One region of the Streptomyces sp. NPDC002835 genome, then DNA from elsewhere that is predicted to be linked to it. Evidence: riboswitches for the same ligand, from Rfam matches in the RefSeq annotation. Region 1 holds a riboswitch; each other region holds the start of a gene.
What was found. Region 1 has a riboswitch for cobalamin ahead of ACWD01_RS25100 (FecCD family ABC transporter permease). Riboswitches for the same ligand answer to the same signal wherever they lie in the genome.
Positions count from the first base shown of each region.

Region 2: another riboswitch for cobalamin. It lies ahead of ACWD01_RS35265 (cobalamin biosynthesis protein); the one in region 1 lies ahead of ACWD01_RS25100 (FecCD family ABC transporter permease).
Region 3: another riboswitch for cobalamin. It lies ahead of ACWD01_RS02815 (ribonucleoside-diphosphate reductase subunit alpha); the one in region 1 lies ahead of ACWD01_RS25100 (FecCD family ABC transporter permease).
Region 4: another riboswitch for cobalamin. It lies ahead of ACWD01_RS24920 (energy-coupling factor ABC transporter permease); the one in region 1 lies ahead of ACWD01_RS25100 (FecCD family ABC transporter permease).

Region 1 covers NZ_JBSFUW010000026.1:19,483-24,162, reverse strand. Annotated here, with positions in the region: gene ACWD01_RS25110 (ABC transporter substrate-binding protein) at 1-651, opposite strand, end outside; gene ACWD01_RS25105 (ABC transporter ATP-binding protein) at 667-1,452, opposite strand; gene ACWD01_RS25100 (FecCD family ABC transporter permease) at 1,452-2,561, opposite strand; cobalamin riboswitch at 2,665-2,813, opposite strand; gene ACWD01_RS25095 (HAD family hydrolase) at 2,971-3,792, opposite strand; gene ACWD01_RS25090 (TIGR03943 family putative permease subunit) at 3,870-4,595, opposite strand; gene ACWD01_RS25085 (permease) at 4,622-4,680, opposite strand, start outside.
Region 2 covers NZ_JBSFUW010000062.1:10,299-14,978, reverse strand. Annotated here, with positions in the region: gene ACWD01_RS35270 (cobyric acid synthase) at 1-1,429, opposite strand, end outside; gene ACWD01_RS35265 (cobalamin biosynthesis protein) at 1,426-2,376, opposite strand; cobalamin riboswitch at 2,500-2,635, opposite strand; gene ACWD01_RS35260 (hypothetical protein) at 2,767-2,988, opposite strand; gene ACWD01_RS35255 (anion permease) at 3,001-4,227, opposite strand; gene ACWD01_RS35250 (class II aldolase/adducin family protein) at 4,437-4,680, shown strand, end outside.
Region 3 covers NZ_JBSFUW010000002.1:16,462-21,141, forward strand. Annotated here, with positions in the region: gene ACWD01_RS02815 (ribonucleoside-diphosphate reductase subunit alpha) at 1-1,853, opposite strand, end outside; cobalamin riboswitch at 1,985-2,146, opposite strand; gene mctP (monocarboxylate uptake permease MctP) at 2,244-3,878, opposite strand; gene ACWD01_RS02825 (DUF3311 domain-containing protein) at 3,875-4,156, opposite strand; gene ACWD01_RS02830 (GntR family transcriptional regulator) at 4,513-4,680, opposite strand, start outside.
Region 4 covers NZ_JBSFUW010000025.1:97,102-101,781, reverse strand. Annotated here, with positions in the region: gene dhaL (dihydroxyacetone kinase subunit DhaL) at 60-680, shown strand; gene ACWD01_RS24925 (PTS-dependent dihydroxyacetone kinase phosphotransferase subunit DhaM) at 677-1,087, shown strand; cobalamin riboswitch at 1,275-1,470, shown strand; gene ACWD01_RS24920 (energy-coupling factor ABC transporter permease) at 1,501-2,190, shown strand; gene ACWD01_RS24915 (energy-coupling factor ABC transporter substrate-binding protein) at 2,187-2,576, shown strand; gene cbiQ (cobalt ECF transporter T component CbiQ) at 2,583-3,332, shown strand; gene ACWD01_RS24905 (energy-coupling factor ABC transporter ATP-binding protein) at 3,335-4,192, shown strand; gene ACWD01_RS24900 (heavy metal translocating P-type ATPase) at 4,258-4,680, opposite strand, start outside.

The DNA.
Region 1 (4,680 bases):
GTCGGCGCCCTTCAGGGCCTTCGCCTGCGCTTCGGCCACCTTCCTCTTGAAGTCCGCGATGAGGGTCTCGGCGCGGTCCTCGACGTCGAAGATCTTTCCCAGGTTCCGCAGATCGGTGTACAGCGCTTCGAGCGGTGGCATCACCCCGCGGGCCTTCCCTTGCCCGTTGCGGCAGGATTCGCTCAGCAGATACGAGTCGACGCCCACCTTCTCCAGCTCGGCCGGGCTGAAGCCTTCCCCCTCGTTGAAGCCGTAGTTCCAGCCCGCGAAGACGAGATCGGCGCGGGCGGCGAGGACCAGTTCCTTGTTGATCGTCTTCTTCGAGAGCCACTTCGTCTTCTCGTAAGCGTCCTTCCAGGGAACGGCTGTGAGATCGCCCCTGTCGTCGGGCATCACATAGCCCGCCATGCGGTCCTCGAGTCCGAGCGCGAACATGATTTCGGTGATGCCGACGTCATTGGTGACGACACGCTGTGGCGCCTTGTCGTAACTCTTCGTCCGGCCGCAGTTCTCGATGGTCACCGGGTAGTGGCTGCCGCGTGCCCGGGCACCACCACCCTCCTCGTCCTGGGAAGTGACCTGCGCGCCGCACCCGGTGAGTACCAGGGCGGCGGCGAGTGCGAGTGCGGCGGGGCGTACGGGGTTCGGCATGATGGCCATGGCTCCTCAAGAAGCGGGCTGAGTCGGTGGGAGACGGTCGAAGAGCAGTTGCACGGCGCCGGACTCGGGGTGCGGCACACGGTGCGCCCGTACGCCGAAGACCTCGGCCAGCAACTCGGGTGTGAGCACGTCGTACGGTGCACCGGAGGCGACGATCCGGCCGCTGTCGATGACGTGGAGCAGGTCGCAGTGGAGCGCGGCGAGGTTGAGGTCGTGCAATGCGGTGAGCACGGTCAGCCCACTTCCGCGCACCAGAGCCAGCACTTCCAACTGCTGGGCAATGTCGAGGTGGTTGGTGGGCTCGTCGAGCACCAGTACGCGCGGCTGCTGCGCGAGCGCGCGGGCGATCAGGACCCGTTGCTTCTCGCCGCCGGAGAGGGTGAGGAAGCCGCGGTCGGCGAGGTGGCAGGCGTCCACCCTGACCAGCGCGGCCTCGCACGCCTTCCGGTCCTCGTCGGTGGTCCGGGCCACGGACCGCTGGTGCGGCAGCCGCCCCATCGCCACGACCTCGGCGACCGTGAAGTCGAACTCGGTGACCGCCTCTTGGGGCAGGGCGGCCAGCCGGCGGGCGCCTTCGCGCGCGCTCAGGGAGTGCAGGTCCTCACCGCCGAGCCGGACCGTCCCTGTCGAGGGGCGCAGGGCCCGGTAGACGCAGCGCAACAGCGTGGACTTGCCGCTGCCGTTGGGCCCGACCAGCCCGACGACCTGCCCGCTGCCCGCTCGGAGCGTGACCTCCCGCACCAGCCGCGCGCCGGCGACCTCGACCGTCAGTGCATCGATGTCGATCCGCATCACGCGCCTCCGAAGGTGTAGGAGCGGCGGCGCATCAGCAGGACGAAGCACGGCACGCCGATGACGGCGGTCAGCACGCCCACCGGCAGCTCGACGGGAGCGAGCACCACGCGCGACAGGATGTCCACCCAGATCAGCAGGACGGCGCCCGCGAGTGGGGCGACGGCCAGCAGCCGGCGATGGTCCGCGCCGACCAGCATCCGTGCGGCGTGCGGAACCATCAGGCCGACGAAGCCGATCGCACCGCTCACCGCGACCACGGCCCCCGTGACGGCGGCACAGACCAGGAACAGCTCCTTGCGCAGCCTTCCCGCGTCCACCCCCAGGGCGGCCGCGGTCTCGTCACCCATCGCCAGGGCGTTCAGGCGGCGCGCCGACACAGTGAGGTGGGCGAGGCCGGCGAGCACGGCCCCCGCGGCAATCGGCACGGAGGCCCAGCTGGCTCCGCCGAGACTGCCGAGCAGCCACATCATCGCGGAGCGGGCCGCCTCGCCGCGCTCGGCCGCGAACACCATGAACGTGGTGACGGCCGAGAAGCCGTAGTACATCGCGGTGCCCGTCAGGACGAGCCGCAGCGGGGTCAGACCGTCAGAGGTGCGGGCGATCGCGTACACGAGCACCATGGCGAGGAGCGCGGAGAGGAAGGCCGCCGTGGACAGGGCCCACAAGCCGAGAGCGCCGAAGGCTCCGAAGAGGAGGACGGCGTTGGCGCCGACGGCCGCGCCGGAGGAGATGCCGAGGACGAACGGGTCGGCGAGGGCGTTGCGGACCATTGCCTGCACGGCGACGCCGATGGCGGACAGGCCGGCCCCGACGACCGCGGCCAGCACGGTTCGTGGAAAGCGCAGTTCCCACACGATGGTGTACGCCGAGACTTCGTCGGGGGATATGGATCCGCCGGTCAGCCCGGCCCACAGGTGACGCAGCACCTCTCCCCAGGACAGTCCCGACGCCCCGATCCCCGCCCCACAGACGATGGAGAGCAACAGCACGGTGCACAGGGTGGAGAAGAGAAGGAGCAGTGATACACGCTTGGGCGGCGCGGGGCCGGCGCCGGTACGCGCCGCGTGAGGTGGTGCGGCCGGTTCGAGTTCGAGGGGGGTGGCCATGGGCGGATCGCCTTCGCCTCAGGCCGTGCACCCACGTGAGCACAGGAGCGGCCCGGGACGCGGGGCGCCCTGTGCAGCACCCTCTCGCAGTCCACGGCGAATTGACAGGAGCCATCACCACCGCGGGTAATCGGGCTCACGGGGCCACAAGTTGGGCTCCGCCTACCGTTGCGGGTCAGCGCCGGACTTCCACCGGACTTCCCCCGCGGGGCGGCTTGCAGCATAGCGTGCACGGGAGGGTGACCCTTCCGTCATCGCAAAGATGCCACCCTGATGGGGACTGTGGGAGACACACCGGGGGCATACCCGGCCGCAGCTCTCCAATGAGCGACGCGGGCTCCTTGGTTCGGTGTGCCGGGCCAAGGAGCGAGGGTCTGTCGGCCCCATGGACCGGCCGGACGGTGACGGGTCAAGCACGTGCCCGCGCCGGCAGTCGTGCGGTGGTCTCCATGCCGAGCACGACTTCGCACGCCTGATGAATGGGCACGTGCAGGTGCTGCTGCGCCGTGTGAGCGACGATGGCCTGCGCCAGGGGGTGGCGGGCGTGCAGCTCGCCGGAGGCGGCCAGGCTGAGCACGTCGTCGGCCATGAACCGGTCGCTGAGGCTCACCACGCCCGCCACCAAGGGCTTCCCGAAGGTGAGGGTGCCGGTCTTGTCGAAGACGACGGCCGAGACGCGGCCGATACCCTCCAGCTGGGTGCCGCCCTTGATCAGAGTGCCGCGCCGCGCGCCGTTGCCGATCGCGGCGCTGATGGCGGTGGGAGTGGCGAGACCGGCGGCGCAGGGGCAGGCGATGAGCAGCATGGTCATGGCCCGCCGCGCGTCCCGCACCTCGTCGAGCGCGACCTCGGCCTCGACGCCGCCGTCGCGCACGACCCAGACGCGTTCCTCACCGGTCGTCAGCAGTTGCTCGATGGCGCGACGGGTGCGGCGCAGGGTGAGGGTCTGGAGGAACTCGCCGAGGTCAGGCAGCCACAGCACGGTCAGCGCGACCACGCTCTCGCGGAGCACGAGCGAGATCAGCGTGGCGGCGGTGACCAGGCTGTCCGTCCCCGGTGAACTGCGGCCGCGCAGTGAGCGCAGCGCGCCCCGGAAGAACGGCAGGCCCGTGAACACCACGGTGAGCACGCCGCCCGCGCCGGACGAGCCGAAGCGGAACCGCGGCCTCGTCAGCAGCCGACGCACCGCCACCACCGCCGGCATGGCGCCGCCCACCACGAGCCTGGCCACCTCGCCGGCGGACGAGTCCGGAACGGACCGGGTCGGTACGGACCGGGTCGGTACGGGCCGGCAAAGGCCCGTCGGCCTCAGGGGCTGACGGTGGGCGCTCTGTCGGTGTAGGGGTTTGCCGGTTGAGCGATGCGCTCGACTCGGGCCGTGTCCAGCGCCAACGCCGCCGACCTGGTTCCGAAGGCCCCGCGAGGATGCCATGTACCGGTCACCTTGACCCAGGTGTCGGCAGGTGGTGCCGGTGCGCCGCGGACGGTGACCGCCAACGACTGGGAGTCCGCAGCACAGCAAGCCACGACGAGCCTGGTCAGATCCCAGCCGCCGTCCTTGCGCGGTGTGACGAAACCCTGCATGACGACCGTGCGGCCCTCGAGGCTGCCTGTCTCGTCCTGCTGTACCCGTGCGATGAATTCGGTCAACGACAACGGGACCGGCCCCTCTACCGCGAGGGGTTCGAAACGCTCGTACTCTTCGACGATCAACGGAGTGTCACGAGCGGCGGTGTACGCCCCGAGGGCCGGCGGCGCGAAGAGCAGCAGTGCCAGCGCGGGCGGCAGGAGCAGCCAGCCGACGCGGGATCCGTGTGAGTGATCGTGCCCGTGCTCTGACGGCACCACTTGGCCTGTCCCATCCGTCGCCGTCGTCGCGGCCCTGAGCGATCTGTCGTGAAGAGCGCCGATGAAGCCCGCGACAAGCAGGACGGTCCCCGCGGCGGCGACGTAGGGCTGCAGACTTTCCTTCACATAGCGCAGGCTGATGTCGCTGAACAGGGACACCCGTAGAACACCGGCCCCGAGGACCATGAGCAGCACGTTCTGCACCGTGTGTCTCACAGCAGCCACCACCCGACGAGAGCGCTGCACGCGATGGCGACCACAGCCGTGGCCG
Region 2 (4,680 bases), on a different contig from region 1:
CCGCGTGCTCTTCGATCAGATCGCCCAGCCGGTCGAGCTGCTCCTCCCGCAGCGCCCCGAAGCTGGTGTCCGGCGCGGGCACGAAGCGCCGCCCCGCCCGCGCCGCGACCTCCCGCAGGAAGGCCCGCCGGAAGCCGTCGCTCTCCAGCGACCCGTGCCAGTGCGTCCCCCACACCGCGCCCACCCGGCAGCCGTCCAGGAAGGGCTCGCCGCCCAGGACCTCGGCGACACCGTGATGGATCTCGTAGCCCTCGACCCGCTCCCCGAGCGCCTCGCCGACCGGTCTGGCCAGGCACTTTTCGCGCGCGAACCGCACCCGTACCGGCAGCAGCCCGAGCCCCGCGACCTCGCCGGCCCTCGACTCGACGTCGTCCTCGATGTGCTCGCCGAGCGCCTGGAAGCCGCCGCAGACGCCCAGCACCGGCCGGCCTTCCGCCGCCCGCCGTGCCAGGGCGTCCGCCAGCCCGCGTTCCCGCAGCCACGCCAGCGCCCTGACCGTCCCCCGGGTGCCGGGGACCACCACCAGGTCGGCGTCCACGAGCTCCTCCGCGCGGTCCACGAACCGCACCACGACGCCCGGTTCGGCCGCCAGCGCGTCCACATCGGTGAAGTTCGACATCAGCGGCACCGCGCACACCGCGACCCGCAGCACGTCCTGGCCGACGGGCGCGGCGACCACCGACTCCCGTACCGCGCCGCGCAGGGACACCCTCAGGCCGTCCTCCTCGTCGATGCCGAGTCCGTGCGCGTACGGCAGGACACCGTAGGTCGGCCGTCCGGTGAGGCTGCGCAGCATGTTGAGCCCCGGCTCCAGCAGCGACACGTCGCCGCGGAACTTGTTGACCAGATACCCCGCCACGAGCGACTGGTCCTCGGGGCTCAGCAGCGCCGTCGTACCGAAGAACTGCGCGAACACCCCTCCCCGGTCGATGTCGCCGACCACCAGCACCGGCAGCCGGGCCGCCCGCGCGATGCCCATGTTCACGATGTCCGTGCGCCGCAGATTGATCTCGGCCGGACTGCCCGCCCCTTCACAGATCACAGCGTCGTACGTGCCCCGCAGCTCATCCAGGCACGCCATGACCGGTTCGAAAAGCTCGCGTTGCCGGTTCCCGTGATAGCCCCTCGCGCTCATCTCGCCGACGGGCCTGCCCATCAGCACCACTTGGCTGGAGCGGTCGCCGCCGGGCTTGAGCAGTACGGGGTTCATCAGCGCGGTCGGCTCCACGCGGGCGGCCTGCGCCTGCATCGCCTGGGCCCGCCCGATCTCCGCGCCCTCACGCGTCACGAACGAATTGAGGGACATGTTCTGCCCCTTGAACGGCGCGACCTTCACCCCCTGCCGCACCAGCCACCGGCAGATCCCGGCCGTGACGACGCTCTTGCCCGCGTCCGAGGTGGTTCCCGCGACCAGCAGCCCACCGCTCATGCCCGTCTCCGTTTCAGTGCCCCAGCGCCGAGCCGTGCGCCCGCGCAGACCGCCAGGGCCAGCAGCCCCACTCGGCGCGAAAGCCGCACCGCCCGACCGATGTCGCCGAACTCCACCGCGCGGCCCTCCCCGCACAGCACCGGCCGGTGCTCGACCCGGCCGCCGTAGGAGAGGGTCCCACCCAGCCGTACGCCGAGGGCGCCCGCGAAGGACGCCTCCACGGGGCCCGCGTTGGGGCTCGGGTGCTTGGCGGCATCCGCCCGCCAGGCCCGCACGGCGCCTCGCGGGTCCGGCCCGCAGAGGGCCGCCAGCACGGCGGTCAGCCGGGCGCCGGGCCAGCCGGCGACGTCGTCGAGGCGGGCCGAGGCCCAGCCGTAGCGCCGGTAGCGCGGCGACCTGTGGCCGACCATCGCGTCCAGGGTGTTCACCGCCCGGAAGCCCACCAGCCCGGGCACGCCCGCCACGGCGCCCCACACGAGGGCGCCGACGACCGCGTCCGAGGTGTTCTCGGCGACGGACTCCACGACGGCGCGGGCGATCTGCTGCTCGTCCAGTGCCTGCGGGTCGCGGCCGCACAGATGGGGCAGCCGCTCGCGCGCGGCCTCGACGTCCCCGGCCGCCAGCGCCTCTCCGACGGCCGCGGCCTCGCGGCCGAGCGTCGTGCCCCCGACGACGGCCCAGGTCGCGGCGGCGGTCAGGGCCAGCGAGGCGGCGGGGGAGCGGCGTACGGCACGGGCGGCCAGGGCCGCCACGGCCACGGCTCCGCCGGCGCACACCGCGGTGTGCAGGGCGCCCCGGCCCCGGTGGTCACGCCACAGCGCACGCTCGACGGCGCCCGCGGCCCGCCCGAAGACGGCGACCGGGTGCCCCCGGCGGGGATCGCCCAGGAGCCGGTCGCCGACGAGGCCGGCCGCGGCGCCGTACAGGAAGATCCGGTCGGCGCGCACGTGATCAGCCGTCCGAGGGGAGATGTCCGCAGGGACGGGATCCGAGAGGCAAGGCAGGCAGTGCAGACAGGGCAGTACCGCGGCCGGGCATGGCAGGAGTCCTCACTCAGGGTCCGCGCCCTGGTTCGACGTGACCGGCGGCGAGAGTTCCTGGCTCCCCGGGGTGGTGTCCCCGGGTGACAGTGGCGGGACCGCGCCGGATTCGCACCGGACTTCCTCTTCTGCCGCCGTAGATGGCCCCGGCAGTCCACCATGTGCGCGAACGCCCGTCAACTCACCCTTGACCTGCGGCGGGACAGTGTGCGCAGTCCCACACGGGCGCACACGCGAAGGCCGGGCCGGACGCGCCCGCAGGTGCGTCCGGCCCGGCCTCCGTGCGGATACGGGACGTCAGGTGACGATCAGATAGATCCCGTAGGACACCGCCGCCGCGCAGAGCGCGAAGCACGCGTACGCGCCGGTGCGGGTCAGTACGGCGGAGCCGGCGGTCTGTGTGCCGGACCCCTGCTTGCTCAGGCCCACGATGCCCAGGGTGAACAGGCCCACCAGGGCGACGGTGGCGACGAGGCTCACGCCGAACACGGAGCCGAGGGCTACCCAGTCGATCTTCATGCTGCTGCTTCCTTACACCGCGGCCGGACGGACCGGCTCGGGGTCGGCGGGGGCCGGGACAGTGGTCTTCAGTTCGCCGGCGGGCGGCGGGGTGACGGCCGTGACGGCGTCCGTGACGACGTCCGCGGGCTCCTCGGTGTCGACGTCGTTGACGTTGGTGTGGTCGACGACCTGACGGCGCGAGATGAACCAGATCGCGATGCAGGAGCCGACGAGGAAGACGGCGACGGCCGCGACACCCCAGCCGCCCTGCTTGGTGACGTACTCCGACATCGCCGCGACGAGTCCGGCGGCCGGCAGGGTCAGACCCCAGGCCACGAACATCCGGGTGGCGGTCGACCAGCGGACCACGCCGCCCTTGCGGCCGAGGCCCGCGCCCATGACGGCGCCGGAGCAGGAGTGCGTGGTCGACAGCGAGAAGCCGAGGTTCGAGGAGGCGAGGATGACGCTGGCCGCGCTGGTCTGGGCGGCGAAGCCCTGCTGCGGCTGGAGGTCCGTGAGGCCCTTGCCCATGGTGCGGATGATGCGCCAGCCGCCGAGGTAGGTGCCGAGCGCGATCGCCACACCGGCCGAGACGATGACCCACATCGGGGGGTTGGACCCGGGGGCGAGGACATTGCCGGCGACCAGGGCGAGCGTGATGATGCCCATGGTCTTCTGGGCGTCGTTGGTGCCGTGCGCCAGGGAGACGAGACCGGCGGATGCGATCTGACCGGCGCGGTACCCCTTGGCGGTGGCCTTCGCGTCGGTGTTCCTGTCGACCCGGTACGTCAGCCGCGCCGCCAGCATGGCGGCGAGACCGGCCACGACGGGCGCGGCGATGGCCGGGATGAGCACCTTGGTGACGACGACGCCGCCGTTGACCCCGGCGAAGCCGACCGAGGCGACCGTGGCGCCGATCAGACCGCCCATGAGGGCGTGCGACGAACTGGACGGCAGGCCCACCAGCCAGGTGAGCAGGTTCCACAGGATGGCGCCGACGAGCGCCGCGAAGATGACTTCAGGTGTGATGCCTGATTCGTCGACCAGTCCGCTGGAGATGGTCTTGGCGACCTCCACGGAGAGGAAAGCGCCGACGAGGTTCAGAACGGCGGACATGGCCACCGCGGTCTTCGGCTTCATTGCGCCGGTCGAGATGGTCGTCGCCATCGCGTTGGCGGTGTCGTGGAAACCGTTCGTGAAATCGAACACGAGCGCTGTCACGATCACGATCGCGAGCAGCAGTGTGATGTGTTCCATTTACCCAGGCAATCGTTTGACGTCATTGACGCGAGGACCGTAGGCAACCTGAATGAACGGAAGGTGAACTGGGTCGGACTTCGCGGTGTCCCCAAGTGGGGTCGGCTGATTCCGCTTGTCCGATTTTCGGCCCCGGTGGCGCTCACAGCAGCCACTCGAACACCCTCCGTGTCGCCGAGGCCGCGCACCCGGCTGGCAGGATCGCCGCCATGACTGATGAGGCGACCGGTGCGGCGACCGGCCAGGCACGGCGGAACGGCATCGAGCAGACCTGGCGGGAGCTCGTGGACACCGCCCGCAGAACGGCGGCCGAAGGACTCGTCGTCGGCACCTCGGGCAACGTCTCGGTCCGGGTCGGCGAGGTGGTTCTTGTCACGCCGAGCGGAGTGCCCTACGACCGGCTCACGGACCGCGACACCGTCGCTGTCGACCTCGACGGCACGCAGGTCCTCG
Region 3 (4,680 bases), on a different contig from region 1:
CCGGCGATCGAGGCGATGGTGGCGGTCGGCGCGATGGCGAGCAGCAGGGAGTTGCGCATGCCGACGTCGGCGATCCGGGCGCGCAGCGCGTCCCAGCGCTCCGGCCAGTTGAGCGTGGTGCCGTAGTGGTCGGGGTGCAGCACGCCGCGCGCCGTGCGGGTCTCGGACCAGGCCGGCAGGGAGCCGTCGCGTTCGGCGAGGTCGCAGGACGCCTCGTACGCCGCCAGCATGATCCGCTCGGCGATCCGGGTCGACAGGGCCTTCGCCTCGGGGGAGTCGAAGGGCAGCCGCAGTTTGAAGAAGACGTCCTGCAGCCCCATCGCGCCCAGGCCCACCGGACGCCACCGGGCGTTGGACCGGCCGGCCTGCTCGGTCGGGTAGAAGTTGATGTCGACGACCCGGTCGAGGAAGGTCACCGCCGTGCGGACGGTCTCGTCCAGCCGCTCCCAGTCGATGCCGTCGGCGCCGGCTCCCGCGTCGACGAACGCGCCCAGGTTGACCGAGCCCAGGTTGCAGACGGCCGTCTCGCCGTCGTTCGTCACCTCGAGGATCTCGGTGCACAGGTTGGAGGAGTGGACGACCCGGCCGGGCTCCGCCGTCTGGTTGGCGGTGCGGTTGGCGGCGTCCTTGAACGTCATCCAGCCGTTGCCGGTCTGCGCGAGGGTCCGCATCATCCGCCCGTACAGCTCACGGGCCGGGACCGACTTGCGGGCCAGCCCGGCGGCCTCCGCCCGGCGGTACGCGGCGTCGAACTCGTCGCCCCACAGGTCGACCAGCTCGGGCACGTCGACCGGGGAGAACAGCGACCACTCGGTGTCCGCCTCGACGCGCCGCATGAACTCGTCGGGGACCCAGTGCGCGAGGTTCAGGTTGTGCGTACGGCGGGCGTCCTCGCCGGTGTTGTCGCGCAGCTCAAGGAACTCCTCGACGTCCGCGTGCCAGGTCTCCAGGTAGATCGCGGCGGCGCCCTTGCGCCGGCCGCCCTGGTTCACCGCGGCGACGGAGGCGTCGAGGGTCTTCAGGAACGGGACGATCCCGTTGGAGTGCCCGTTGGTGCCCCGGATGAGTGAACCGCGGGCGCGGATGCGGGAGTACGAGAGGCCGATGCCGCCGGCGTGCTTGGAGAGGCGGGCGACCTGGTGGTAGCGGTCGTAGATCGAGTCCAACTCGTCGAGCGGCGAGTCCAGCAGATAGCAGGACGACATCTGCGGGTGACGGGTACCGGAGTTGAAGAGGGTGGGCGAGGACGGCAGATAGTCGAGCCGGCTCATCAGCCGGTACAGCGCGGCCACTTCGTCCACCGCGGGCTCGGTGTCGTCCGCGGCGAGGCCGGAGGCGACGCGCAGCATGAAGTGCTGGGGGGTCTCGATCACCCGGCGGGTGATCGGGTGCCGCAGCAGATAGCGGCTGTAGAGCGTCCGCAGCCCGAAGTAGCCGAACCGGTCGTCCCCCTCGGGGTCGATCAGCGCGTCGAGCCGGTCCGCGTGCAGTGCGGTGAACGAGGCCGTGCGGTCGGCGATCAGGCCCTCGCGGTGGCCGACGGCGACCGAGGCGGAGAAGCACACCGCGCCCTGCCCGGCGGCCTCCGTCGCGATCGTGCGGGTGAGCAGACGCGCGGCCAGCTTGGAGTACGCGGGGTCCTCGGAGATGAGGCCGGCGGCGGCGTCGGTGGCGAGGGAGCGCAGTTCGGCCTCGTCGGACCCGGCGTGCCGGCCGCGCAGCGCGGCGGCGGCGACCCTGCCCGGGTCGGTGTCGGCCAGGTCGGCCGTGAGGTCCGTCAGGAGCCGCAGCAGCACGGTCCCGGGGCCGTCCTGCTGGGTCGCTGAAGCCGGATCGGCTGGCGCGATGGTCATGTGGTGCTCTCCCTCGCTCGGCTCTGGACCGGCGGGAGGCGGGGGCCGTGGCGGCGCGTACCTGGGCAGCACGGCGCACGGCGTCCACCGGCCCAACCGCGAGGCCCGGACGTCTGGCATCCGGATCGGTCGAACCGGATGCGCCGTCGGCAGGTCGTCGGACTCGAAACGGGTACGGCAAAGCGCACCGGATCACACCGTTGCGGGACAGTTCCGGATTCGCACCGGATTCCCCTGCAGTGACAGCGAGATGAGCATACATGTGGGGGCGGGCCGGGAGTGCCACCCCCACATGTTGTGTCTGCGGGCGGAAGTTGAGGTGACGGTCCACCGCGATACGAGAAGGGGCCGCCGGGAGGTCCGGCGGCCCCTTCTCGGTCGTGTGCGGTGTCAGTGACCGCCGGGCGCGCCCGCCGTGGCCGGCGGGAGCTCGACCTTGACGCCCGGGTCGCCCGCGTCCGCGGTGTAGTCGGACGGGCTGGTCTCGTCGATGCCCTCGGGGGCCTTGGCCGCCCGCATGACGAAGGTGAGGACCACGGTCACGACCACGTTCAGCACGAACGCGGTGAGACCGATGTAGCCGATCTGGCCGATGAACGGGATCGCGTCGGACGAGCCGCCGAAGTGCTTCTGCGTCGGGCTCGCGACGTTGTAGGCGGAGATGGTGCCGTAGAGCATGCCGACCGCCCAGCCGCCGATCAGTGCCCAGCGGTGGAACCAGCGGGTGAACAGACCGCCGACCAGCGCCGGGAACGTCTGCAGGATCCAGATTCCGCCCAGCAGCTGGAAGTTGATCGCCACGGTCTTGTCCATGGTGAGGACGAAGACCAGGGCGCCCACCTTCACCAGCAGCGAGACCAGCTTGGAGACCTTGGTCTCCTGGGCCGGGGTCGCGTCGGGCCGGATGAAGTCCTTGTAGATGTTCCGGGTGAACAGGTTGGCCGCGGCGATCGACATGATGGCCGCGGGGACCAGCGCGCCGATGCCGATGGCGGCGAAGGCGACGCCCGCGAACCAGGCGGGGAACATGTTTTCGAACAGCTGCGGGATGGCCAGCTGGCCGTTCTTGACGTTCACCCCGGCCGCGATCGCCATGAAACCGAGCAGCGCCAGCAGCCCGAGCATCACCGAATACAGCGGCAGGATCGTGGTGTTGCGGCGGATCACCTCACGGCTGCGCGAGGACAGCGTCGCCGTGATGGAGTGCGGGTACATGAAGAGGGCCAGCGCGGAGCCGACCGCCAGCGTGGCATAGCCCCAGTGCGCCATCTCGCCGGGCACCAGCGCGCCGGTGGGCTTGCCCGTAGCCTCGTTGACCTGGGAGAACTTCTCCCCGGCCGCGGCGAAGATATTGTCGAAGCCGCCCAGCTTGATCGGGATGTAGATGATCGCCACCGCGATGACGATGTAGATCAGGGTGTCCTTGACGAACGCGATGAGCGCCGGCGCACGCAGTCCGGAGGAGTACGTGTAGGCCGCCAGCACGCCGAAGGCGATCAGCAGCGGCAGGTCCTTGACGAACCAGTTGGTCGTCTCGCCGCCGCCGACGCCCATCACGTCGAGCACGGCCTGGATGCCGACCAGTTGGAGCGCGATGTACGGCATCGTGGCGAGCAGGCCGGTGAGCGCGACCGCCAGCGACAGGCCCTTGGAGCCGAACCGGCCGCGGACGAAGTCGGAGGTCGTCACGTATCCGTGCTTGTGCGACACCGACCACAGACGCGGCAGGAAGGTGAAGATCAGCGGGTAGACGAGGATCGTGTACGGGACGGCGAAGAAGCCGGCCGCGCCCGCCGCGTAGATGGCCGCCGGCACGGCGACGAAGGTGTATGCGGTGTACAGGTCGCCGCCGAGCAGGAACCAGGTCACCCAGGTGCCGAACGAGCGGCCGCCGAGGCCCCATTCGTCGAGGGTGTTCTCGTTCGCGGCCCTGCGCCAGCGCGCGGCCAGGAAGCCCATGACCGTGACGGCCACGAAGAAGAAGATGAAGACGGCGAGTGCGACGCCGTTCACGCCGTCCTTCACTGCGACGCACCCCCCTTGCGGCCGCGCTGGTCACGCTGCCACAGCTTGTAGGCGATCATCGTCAGGACCGCCGAGATCAGCACCCAGAGCATCTGGTACCAGTAGAAGAACGGCATGCCGATGAAAGTCGGTTCGACCTTCGCGTAGGAGCCGACCCAGAGCATCGCCACGAAAGGCGCGAAGAGGCAGAGGGCGATGATCACGCGTACCGGTGTGACGACCGGTTGTTTCGCTTCGGGCGCTTGTGGCGCTTCGGGCGCATCGGGTGCTGCTGACATGCGACTCCGTCCCCTTACTGCTCACTTGTAATGCGCACGAAATCTAGGCGAGGCGTTCTCGCGGAGTCACCCCCGGTTCGTATATCGGTACGGCAAAGACTTGGCTACGGGGCGCCCAAAACATGACATGGCGCCGCAACAGGTTGCGGCGCCATGTATGTCGAGCCGGGCCCGGCTCAGCCGTTCGGCCGCTTCAGCCTCGCCACGCTGCGAATTCCCGGGGGGCAACCCCCGGACCCCCGGCAATGCTCCGAGCCGGGCCCGGGTCAGCCGTTCGGCCTCTTGAGCCTCGCCACGCTGCGAATTCCCGGGGGGCAACCCCCGGACCCCCGGCAATGTTCCGAGCCGGGCCCGGGTCAGCCGTTCGGCCTCTTGAGCCTCGCCACGAACTTGTAGCGGTCGCCCCGGTAGACCGAGCGGACCCACTCCACGGGCTCGCCGCGGGCGTCCAGCGAGTGGCGCGAGAGCATCAGCATCGGCAGGCCCACGTCCGTGCCGAGCAGTCCCGCCTCGCGAGGGGTGGC
Region 4 (4,680 bases), on a different contig from region 1:
TCCCCGATGCCGTCGTCCCTCGTACCGACCGAACCGACCCGACTCACCAGGGAGTTCCTGTGCTCGACGCCGAATTCTTCCGCCGCTGGCTGGCCGCGGTCGCAGCCGCCGTGGACCGGGAGGCGGACCGACTGACCGAGTTGGACTCGGCGATCGGTGACGCGGATCACGGCAGCAATCTCCGGCGCGGTTTCACGGCCGTCGGCACCGCGCTGGAGAAGGAGCCGCCGGCGACGCCCGGCGCAGTCCTGATGCTGGCCGGACGGCAGTTGGTGTCGACAGTCGGCGGCGCGTCGGGCCCGCTGTACGGGACGCTGCTGCGGCGCACCGGCAAGGCGCTGGGCGACGACGCGGAGGTGACTCCCGCGCAGCTCGCGGAGGCGCTGCGGACGGGGGTCGCCGCGGTGGCGCAGCTGGGCGGCGCGAAGGCGGGCGACAAGACGATGCTGGACGCCCTCGAGCCGGCGGTCGCGGCGCTCGGCGACAGTACCGAGTCGTTCGCCGCGGCCCGCGAGGCGGCCGAGCAGGGGGCCCTGGCGACGGTGCCGTTGCAGGCGCGCAAGGGCAGGGCGAGCTATCTCGGTGAGCGCAGCATCGGCCACCAGGACCCCGGAGCCACGTCGTCCGCCCTGCTGGTCGCCGCGCTCGCCGAGACGGCGGAGGCGGTGGAGGCGCCATGAGCGACGCCGGACAGGTCGGGATCGTGCTGGTCTCGCACAGCAGGGAGGTGGCCGCCGCCGTCGCCGAACTGGCCAAGGGCCTCGCGGGCGGCGGCGGTACGGCCCCGGTGGCGCCGGCCGGCGGCACCCCGGACGGTGGTCTCGGCACCAGCGCCGAGCTGATCACCGCGGCAGCGGAGCAGGTCGACGGCGGCGCCGGCGTCGCGGTCCTGGTGGACCTGGGCAGCGCCGTGCTGACGGTCAAGGCGCTGCTGGCCGAGGGCGACGAACTGCCCGACGGGACCCGGCTGGTGGACGCGCCGTTCGTGGAGGGCGCGGTGGCGGCCCTGGTGACGGCCTCCGCGGGGGCCGACCTGGACGCGGTGGAGGCGGCGGCCTCGGAGGCGTACGACTACCGCAAGGTGTGACGTACGGCCGCGGCAAGCTCTGAGGCACCGCGGCCCGCGAACCGCGCGTACGACCGCCCCAGACCCCGACGTACCGCGGCCGCGAGCGGCCCCCGAACGCCCGCCCCCGGCCCGGATGTGGCGAACGGCTCACCCCGCCGCGGCCCGGTGCGCCCGTGCGCGGCTTGTGATGTCGCTGGTCGGCGCATTACTGTCACGGGGCCTTGGTGTTCGGGAAACCGGTGCGGTACCGGTGCGGCCCTCGCCACTGTGATCGGGAAGTCCGGCTCCGACCCCTCACGGGGAGCCACTGGGACACCGCGCCTGCGCGTGGTGCCCGGGAAGGCGGAGTACGGGCGGCATGACCCGTCAGCCAGGAGACCGGCCAGGGTGCGTTGTCCATCCACGAGGTGCTGGAGAGGGTCTCCCACATCATGCATATAGCCGAGGGGTATCTGCCCCCGCTGCACGCGGCCGCCTGGGGCGTCGCGTCCGCCCCGTTCGTCGTCCACGGCGTACGCGCCCTGACCCGCGAGGTCAGGTCCAATCCCGATTCGACCCTGCTGCTCGGCGCGGCGGGCGCCTTCACGTTCGTCCTGTCGGCGCTGAAGATCCCGTCGGTGACGGGCAGCTGCTCGCACCCGACCGGTACCGGTCTCGGCGCGATCCTGTTCAGACCGCCGATCATGGCGGTGCTCGGCACGATCACGCTGCTCTTCCAGGCCCTGCTGCTGGCGCACGGCGGTCTGACCACGCTCGGCGCCAACGTCTTCTCGATGGCGGTCGTCGGCCCCTGGGCGGGGTACGGGGTGTACCGGCTGCTGCGCCGGTCCGGGGCGCCGCTGATGGTGAGCGTGTTCTTCGGCGCGTTCACCGCCGACCTGTCCACGTACTGCGTGACCACCGTCCAACTCGCGCTCGCCTTCCCCGACCCCGGCAGCGGTGTCGCGGGCTCGCTGGCGAAGTTCGGCGGGATCTTCGCCCTCACCCAGATCCCGCTGGCGGTCAGCGAGGGCCTGCTCACCGTGCTGGTGATGCGGCTGCTCAGCCGGTCCAGCAAAGGCGAACTGACCAGGCTCGGCGTACTGGTTCCGGGTACGAAGAAGGAGGCCACGGTCCGATGAGCCGTAACGCGAGGATCAACACCCTGCTCCTGCTGGCCGTTGCGGCCCTGGCCGTCCTGCCCCTGGTCCTGGGACTCGGGGACCACAAGGCGGAACCGTTCACCGGCGCGGACGGGGAGGCCGAGGCGGCGATCACGGAGCTCGAACCGGACTACGAGCCCTGGTTCTCCCCGCTGTACGAACCGCCGTCCGGCGAGGTCGAGTCGGCGCTGTTCTCCCTGCAGGCGGCGCTCGGCGCCGGCGTGCTGGCGTACTACTTCGGGCTGCGCCGGGGCCGGCGGCAGGGCGAGGAGCGGGCGAAGGAGGCGCAGGGGAAAGAGGCACAGGCGAAGGAGCCGGCGAAAGCCGCCGCCGAGGACTCCGACACCGCCGCGCCCCCGGCGTAGCCGCCGATGCTTCCCATCGACGTGGCGGCGCACAGCAGCAGCTGGCGCCGCCGCCACCCGTGCGAGAAGGCCGCCCTCGGGGTCGGTCTGACGGTGACGGCCGTCTGTCTGCCGCCGTGGCCCGGCGCCGTCCTCGTCGCCGCGGCCACGCTCGCCGTGCTGCTCGGCCCGGCGGGGGTGGCGCCCCGCCGGCTCTGGCGGGCGTTCCGTATCCCGCTGGGGTTCTGTGTCACCGGGGCCGTACCGCTGCTGTTCGCGGTCGGCGGCCCGGACGGCCTGGTCGCGTTCGCGCCGGACGGGCCGGGACAGGCGGCGCGGCTGCTGCTGCGCACGTCCGCGGCCTCGCTGGGCGTTCTGCTGTTCGCCTTCACGACGCCGATGTCCGACCTGCTGCCGCGGCTGGTGAAGGCGGGCGTGCCGCCCGCGGTGGTCGACGTGGCGCTTGTCATGTACCGGATCAGTTTTCTGCTGCTCGACGCCGTGGCGAACATCCGCCAGGCCCAGGCCGCCCGCCTCGGCCACACGACGCGAGCCGCCGCCTGGCGCTCGCTCGCGGGGCTCGGGGCGACGGCCTTCGTGCGCGCCTTCGACCGGGCGAGCCGGCTGCAGACGGGGCTCGCGGGCCGCGGCTACGACGGCACCCTGCGGGTGCTGGTGCCGCCGGCCACGGTGTCCCGCCCGTTCCTCGCCTGGGTCGCCGCGCTGCTGACCGGGATCGTCGTCCTCACTCTCGTGCTCGAAAGGTACGCCCTGTGATCGTGGAACTCGTCGACGCCGGTTACGCCTACGAGGACGGCCCGGCCGTGCTCACCGGCATCGGCCTCGGCCTCGCGGAGGGCAGGTCGACCGCGCTGCTCGGACGCAACGGCAGCGGCAAGACGACCCTGTTGCGGCTGCTGAGCGGCGGGCTGCGGCCCGCGGCCGGCCGGCTGCGCCTGGGCGGCGAGCCGGTGACCTACGACCGGGCCGGGCTGACCCGGCTCCGCACGACGGTGCAGCTGGTCCTGCAGGACCCGGACGACCAGCTGTTCGCGGCGTCCGTCGAGCAGGACGTGTCGTTCGGTCCGATGAACCTCGGGCTGGCGGAGGAAGAGGTACGGGCCCGGGTGGACGAGTCGCTGGCCGCGATGGACATCGTGGCGCTGCGGGACCGGCCCACGCATCTGCTCTCGTACGGGCAGCGCAAACGGGCCGTGATCGCCGGCGCGGTGGCGATGCGGCCGCGGGTGCTGATCCTGGACGAGCCGACCGCGGGGCTGGATCCGCACGGGCAGGAGCGGCTGCTCGACGTGCTGGACGGTCTGCGCGCGGCGGGGACGACGGTGGTCATGGCGACGCACGACGTCGATCTCGCCCTGCGCTGGGCCGACGACGCCGCCGTGCTGACGCCGGACGGCCTGCGGACCGGCCCGGCGGCCGGACTCCTCTCGGACCACGCGTTGTTGGAGTCGGCGCGGCTGCGGATGCCGTGGGGGACGGCGGTCGCGGAGCTGCTGCGGGCGCAGGGGCTGCTGGACGGGGGCGAAGGTCCGCGGACGGCGGAGGAGTTGGCGGCGTGGACACGGGCCGCCTCCTCCCCCGCCGGGCCGGCTCCCCGTACCTCCTCCCGGGGCTGACGCCCGGCACCCGCGACCGGGTACGGGACGGTCACCGGGCCGGGTCGCGGGGTTCGCGCCGTACGTCACGCCGCCGCCGCGTCGCGCCAGGCCGACTCCCGCAGCAGCCTCAGGCCGTTGAGGCCCACCAGGACCGTGGAGCCCTCGTGGCCCGCGACGCCGAGCGGGAGCGGAAGGTGCCAGGCGAGGTCCCAGACGACCAGGACGCCGATGCACACGGAGGCGATGACGAGGTTCTGCACGACCAGCCGGCGGGCCCGGCGTGACAGGGCCACGACCGCCGGGACGGCGGCGGCCTCGTCGCGTACGACGACGGCGTCCGCGCTCTCCAGCGCCAGGTCGGAGCCGGCCCGGCCCATCGCGACGCCGGCGGTCGCCGCCGCCAGCGCGGGGGCGTCGTTGACGCCGTCGCCGACGACCAGGACCTTGTCGCCGGCCCGTTCCCATTCCCGTACCGCCGCGACCTTGTCCTGCGGCAGCAGTTCGGC